One region of the Bacillus pfraonensis genome, then DNA from elsewhere that is predicted to be linked to it. Evidence: riboswitches for the same ligand, from Rfam matches in the RefSeq annotation. Region 1 holds a riboswitch; the other holds the start of a gene.
The links. A riboswitch is a leader RNA that binds a small molecule or an ion and turns the genes downstream of it on or off. The one in region 1 is predicted to bind lysine.

Region 1 (3,434 bases):
AAGCATGTAAAGAATCAGTGCATTGCAAGCGAATCGAATCATAAACCAGATGTGGCCGCTATCGTGATCGCGCCATATCCAATTGATATATAGGTTCCAACCTTTTAGTAACATTAAAATGAAAAAGATCGTACATAAAAATGGAACGGTTGTCTGTAATGTTTGCATTGCCAGTGGTGTAATGATTAGAAACGTGAATAGCAATGGAAATAGCTGCATGACATAGTTATAGAGAAGAGATTTTTTGAAATAAGATGTTAATTTCTCTTCAAGTGCCAGTAAATAGATAGCATCGGGCTTTTGGATAAACGTGCGGATTTTACATCTCGTTATCATGATTGTAAGCACAGTTATAATGATTAATAATGCGATTCCTTTAGAAGGATAGGTTTTTAAAAACTTGGCGTAATAATACGCACCGATACATGAGATAAAGATGAAGCTATATAATAAACCACTAATCATCCGGAAAAAATACATCATGCTGTTTTGAAGATGTTTTTGAAAACGATCGTTCCACAGTGTTTCAATTGACATGTTTTTCACCTCTATCATCTATTATAAAGGTTTCTTTCGTGCATCAAAATAAAAAACGAACAAATTGCTTTAAGCAACTTGTTCGTTTTTATTTTTTTTATTTCGTTTCTGATCACGATTCATTAATGGGTAAAAGGCAAAGCCAATTACGAATAAGCCAATTCCAAGAAGGAATGTTTTTATATCTGAGGAGCCAGTTTTAATAACCCATAGTGCATAGCAAAGCGCAATGACTGCGACGATACCATCCATAATTCGTGAACCCATTTCATTTTTATATGTTTCACCAGTTACGACCAGTTTTAATTGGAAGATCGGTGAAACGAGATAAGGGATTAAGTAAGCTAAAGTTGAGACGGTAATAACGAATGTATAAGCTTCAGCAATTGTCCCTGATAATGTTGAGAATAGGAAGACTTGCGACATAATATTTGTCAGTCTTAATGAATAAATCGGACTTCCTTTTTTGTTTGTTTTTGCAAAGAAGGAAGGGAAGAAGCCTTCTTTTGCTGCTTGATACGGCACTTCTGAGCTTAATAAAATCCAGCCTAAGATCGAGCCGAATAGGGAAGTAAGAGCAAGGAGCGCCATTAGTTTTCCGCCGCCATGACCCATTGCAGCATTTAATGCGTCAGCTAATGGACGTTCAGACGCTTGTAGTTTATCCATATGAAGAACACCCATTGTTAAAATGGTAATTCCTAAATAAATGGCAACAGTTATTAATAAGCCAGCAACAGTTGCATGTTTTACCGTTTTTGGAGATTTCGCACGGTTTGACAAAAGAACAGCTGATTCAATACCGATAAATGCCCAAAGTGTTGTAAGTGCAGCTAAATTTACTTGTGAAAGCAGTCCGTGTGACACGCCTTCTTTATCAATCACTGGTGTGTACCATTGTCCAAATTTTGAAGCTTGAAATGCAAACAAAGTAACAACGATGAAGAGAAGGAATCCTGTTACCTTCGTTGTTGTCGCTAAAAAGTTTAATTTCCCAGCTCCGTTTACACCGTTTGTTAAAATCATATGTGTTCCCCATAATAAGAAAGAACAGATGGAGAATGTAATGAGCTTTCCAACTTCCACATCGAAAGTACCAATTGAAAATAAGAGACGTGTATCTTTCATAATCGGGAAGAAGAGTGATAAATAACCTGCAAAAGATGTAATAATAGCAACATTACTTGCCCAGTTTGCGACCCAGTAGCCCCAAACCATGCTGAATCCAGCCATTTTTTTCTTTTTTGGTGATGAAAATAAGGCATATGCGTGACTTTGTGGTCCTGTTGTTAAATCAGGACGACGAATTGCTAAATTACCGAAAACAAGAGCTAGCATTAAAACACCGAACCCTGTTGTTAACCAAGCTAAAGTAACACCGAGAGGGCTTGCTGTTTGTGCTAATGTACTTGGCACCATGAAAATACCAGCGCCAACCATATTGCCGACAACAAATGCTGTCAGTACCCAAAAGCCCCATTTTTTCTGTTGCATAAAAAATACCTCCAAAGTTAGTATAACCAAGTCAAGCGAGGAGATATGTATGTCTTCCAAAAAGGAAGTAAGGTAAGCTTCATACAAAACAAAAAAAGCACGTGTCATTGTCGCTACGTGCTTTCTATCTTATAGGAAACCCACGACATACCTCTCGATAGCTCTCCACAAACAAATTGTTTGTGACAGTTCTGCACTTATTAAGTAGCAGACCCAGCAAGAATGCATGGTGGACATTTCTTACTTCGGCAACCATTCCTTTCCCATTCGTTCATCGATGCCACTACATCTCCCGAAATGATACTCTTAATGACTGCAACCTCTACCTCACCGAGATACGAATGAGGATTTATGTATTAAATTTACGTATTTAAGGGTAACAAATGAATTTTTATACGTCAATGGATATAGTAATAGTCAGACTATGGAGAAGACTTTGTTATTATTAGAAGAGGGAGCTTTTTCGAAATAGGTTCTTTTGAAAAAGCTTGTCGATAGTTGTGTTAAATTTATGAAGTGTAATGTTTAAATATTATTTTATAAAGAAGAACGGAGGTTTGATATGACGTTAATTTGTTTGGAGGGTGCAAGTGGTATTGGTAAAACGGCAACGTGTAGAAATATTGCGGAATTGTACAATGCTTATGTGATTCCAGAAGTGAATTTCTTATTTCAGCGCCCTAATCCTGAACTGGAAAATTGGTATCTCGAAAGGCAAGTTGAAAGATGGCAAATCGCACAAGAAAAACTAAAATCGTATGATGTAGTTCTATTTGATGGAGATATTTTTCAGCCCATTTGGTATAACTGGATTTATCAGGGGGAATTCCCACAAACTTTACCGTTTTTGAAAGAGTTTTATGTAAATCAAATGAAACGAAAACATATAGGATTTCCGGATGTCTACATTCATCTTTCTACAAGCGAAACAGAATTAAGAAAAAGGAAAGAAAATGATACTACCCGAAGACGAAGTAACTTCGAAAAACATCTAAGTCTTATAGAACCACAAAAGCAGTATTTTCAATATATGCATACTGTTTCTCCTAATGTAGTCCATTTTGTAGATGCAGTTAGTATTGAAGAGAATATAAAAAGTATTTTTGAGATTGTGTCTAATTTGAATAAAGAAAAGCATAATAATGATTCTGTAACTGTATTTGAGAATGTAATGGATTGGTTAATGAACAGTGATCCTAAAGCATGTGAGATAAGTGAATAGGGGAATGAAAGAATATATATCACTTGATTTTCTAACATATATATCCACTCGCTTTCTCTTTTTGTTCTCACCTGGCATGGGACCCAAAAAGACACTGACCGCCTCTACCTATGGCCGGACGCTCTCTTCCCACCTAAAAAGAATGGTTTTTTCCCGGTTTTTCAATTTGTATTTATCCCGC
Region 2 (3,434 bases), on a different contig from region 1:
CTTATCCCACTTGGATTATTCGCTGGGTTTGTTGATTCAACTGGCGGCGGTGGCTGGGGTCCTATCACTACACCAGTACTACTGGCACGAGGAAATGAAGCACGCAAAGTAATCGGTTCTGTTGATACAAGTGAATTTCCGGTATCATTAGCCGCAACAATTGGATTTTTCATTTCATTAGGATGGGAACAAGTGAGCTGGGTTTGGGTATTTGCTCTTATGTTAGGTGGCATTTTGGCAGCTCCAATTGCTGCATGGTTAGTACGAATTGTTCCTTCCCATTTACTTGGTGTACTCGTTGGCGGGCTCATTATTTTTACAAATATCCGGACGCTGCTTACATCATTTAAAGTAGATCCAACAATTATTAACCTTTCCTATGTTGCAGTTGGTCTTATCGTTATTATTGCACTTTTCATTTCAGTTCGGAATCATTCCGTATCTGCAAAACAAAATGTTGGATATACGACTGGTCAAAAACGTGTTTTGCCTTAAATCAGAACGAGTTGTGGAGTATGGAGGTAAGCAAATGATGTGTTTGCTTACCTTTTTAATTCCTCACTTCAAATTTATTCATTTACAATTGTCGTACCTCTCTTTTCCACTTACAAACTTCATGCATTCATTCATAACTATGTTTACATAAACAATGTCGAATTTACTTTTCTGAATTTTCTTTTAATTTTAGAGGATTTTCCCTATCTTTTTGCGAAACATTTGTATAACAATTTTTTTATCATTTTTTACATATTTCAGTAGGTTCGGGTGGAATTTTGAAAACGTTTCCCATACAATAACCGATTATTTTTGATAATTTCCTACAAAAATTCCTTGCAATATTTTCAGAAACTAATTACAATTGCCATATATTAAAAATCATAGCAATGAACAAATCCTCATCAATCCGATGAGGTAGAGGTTGCGGCATTTATTAGTAAAACGGATGAGACACAGAGAATGTCAATGACTCCGCTTTAAAGGAAATGCTGCCGAAGTTTGTATTTCTTCTCTGGAAATATAGGCTGGGGCTGTCTCCGAATAGGAACAGAACTGTCACGTTTACAAAATACCGTGTAAACGTGGGGTGCTATCTTAACGGAAGGGTATGATGGGGTGGTTATTTGTGAAACGTTCCGCCAAATTCCTTTGGCGGTTTTTTGTATTTTTCTTCCCCGTTCCTTCCTAATCTTATAAGAAAAGGAGTGTTGAACATGAATAGCATGGCGAATCAAGCTACCTCTAAAACTCAATCTACACAAGGAAAAGGCGAACTAAGGCGTGGGTTAAAATCTCGCCACCTTACAATGATTTCTCTCGGCGGTACAATTGGTACCGGACTCTTTCTTGCTAGTGGTGGTGTCATTCACACAGCAGGACCTGGCGGAGCTCTCTTAGCCTATGCGGCAATCGGAATTATGGTTTACTTTTTAATGACAAGCTTAGCTGAATTAGCAGCGTATATGCCTGTCACGGGCTCATTTAGCACATACGCAACAAAATTTGTCGATCCATCACTTGGCTTTGCACTCGGCTGGAATTATTGGTATAACTGGGCAATTACTGTTGCAGCTGAACTAGCAGCAGTTACATTAATTATGAAATTTTGGTTTCCAAATACCCCTTCTTTAATTTGGAGTGGTCTTTGTTTAGCTATTATATTTCTTTTTAATTATTTATCTGTTAAAGGGTTTGGTGAAGCAGAGTATTGGTTCGCTCTTATTAAAGTAGCAACTGTTATTATCTTTTTAATTGTTGGATTTATGATGATTTTCGGCATTATGGGCGGCGAACCTGTTGGATTTAAAAACTTTACTGTTGCGGATGCACCATTTAACGGCGGTATCATGGCAATCATCGGTGTATTTATGGCTGCTGGTTTCTCATTCCAAGGAACTGAATTATTAGGTGTAGCTGCTGGTGAAACGGCTGATCCAGAACGTAGTATTCCAAAAGCAATTCGTTCTATCTTTTGGCGTATTCTACTATTCTACATCTTTGCCATTCTTGTTATCAGTTTATTGATTCCTTATACAACTGAAAGTCTTGCAGCAAGTGATGTAACAGTAAGTCCATTTACACTTGTATTTGAAAAAGCAGGTGTAGCATTTGCAGCTTCTGTTATGAACGCTGTTATTTTAACAGCTGTTTTATCGGCTGGTAACTCTGGTATGTATGCTTGCACTCGTATGCTTTGGGACTTAGCGCGTCAAGGAAAAGCACCAAAATTTTTAGGTAAACTAAATAGTCGTGGTGTACCCGTTAACGCTTTAATTGCAACATCTCTAGTTGGATGTGCTGCTTTCTTAGCTTCTTTATACGGCGACGGCGTTGTATATGTTTGGCTATTAAACGCTTCTGGAATGTCTGGCTTTATCGCATGGGTCGGAATTGCTATTAGTCACTATCGTTTCCGAAAAGCATATATTGCACAAGGAAAAGATTTAAATGACCTTCCTTATAAAGCAAAATGGTTCCCATTTGGTCCAATTTTCGCATTTGCACTTTGTATCATTGTTATCTTAGGACAAAACTACGGTGCATTTATGGGGGAATCAATCGATTGGAACGGTGTACTCGTTTCTTATATCGGATTACCACTCTTCCTTGTATTGTGGTTAGGATATAAATTTACAAAGAAAACAAAAGTAATACCTCTTGATAAATGTGAACTATAAGTGAGAAAGGTGAGCAAACGCTATGTTTGCTCACCTTTTTTTGCTGGAATGAATTTTCATATTGAAAGGATATACTCATTTTCTGTCGAATGGTGTATTACATGTGAAAAATCAACATAAAGAAGGTGTGACATACATGTTTGTAAATGCTCGAATTGAAACAGAAAGACTACATATACGACCTTATAGGATCTGTGATGCATCAGCCTTATACGAATTACAAAAACAACCTGAAGTAAATCTCTATATTCCAGAACCTATTTATTCTCTTAAAGAAATTGAAGATATTATTTACTGGAGCATAGATATGAATCAAAGAAATACTGTAAACCATATTGGTAAATTTAATCTTTCTATTATAGAAAAGACTTCTCAAAAATTAATCGGCTATTGTGGATTAGGTCCATCTGATTTCGAACCAACTTCAACTGAACTATATTACGCACTTTCGCGTGATACATGGGGAAAAGGTTTTGCCACCGAAGCAACGTCCGCTCTTTTACAATATGCTTTTTCAACTATTGAAATCGAGACAATTATGGCCTCCGTCTTTCCAGAAAATAAAAAATCTATTCATGTATTAAATAGACTTGGATTTGAATTCAAAGAAACTGTACAAAACTTGGAGAAAACACTTCAAGAATATGAAGGTATGCTGTACTTTCAGATTACAAAGGAGTTATTTTTACAAAAGGCGGTATTAAAATGAACATTACCCTTGAAGCTGTTTCTACAGCGCAAAGAGAGATATTAAGAAAT

Region 2: it holds a riboswitch for lysine, as region 1 does, so the genes downstream of both, KFD70_RS20665 (amino acid permease) here and KFD70_RS06530 (amino acid permease) in region 1, are expected to answer to the same signal.

The regions. Positions count from the first base shown of each region.
Region 1 is NZ_JAHCDO010000005.1:35,317-38,750, forward strand. Features, by position in the region: gene KFD70_RS06525 (ABC transporter permease) at 1-537, opposite strand, end outside; gene KFD70_RS06530 (amino acid permease) at 607-2,031, opposite strand; lysine riboswitch at 2,182-2,364, opposite strand; gene KFD70_RS06535 (AAA family ATPase) at 2,594-3,253, shown strand.
Region 2 is NZ_JAHCDO010000022.1:77,307-80,740, forward strand. Features, by position in the region: gene KFD70_RS20660 (sulfite exporter TauE/SafE family protein) at 1-495, shown strand, start outside; lysine riboswitch at 906-1,098, shown strand; gene KFD70_RS20665 (amino acid permease) at 1,212-2,675, shown strand; gene KFD70_RS20670 (GNAT family N-acetyltransferase) at 2,779-3,384, shown strand; gene KFD70_RS20675 (GNAT family N-acetyltransferase) at 3,381-3,434, shown strand, end outside.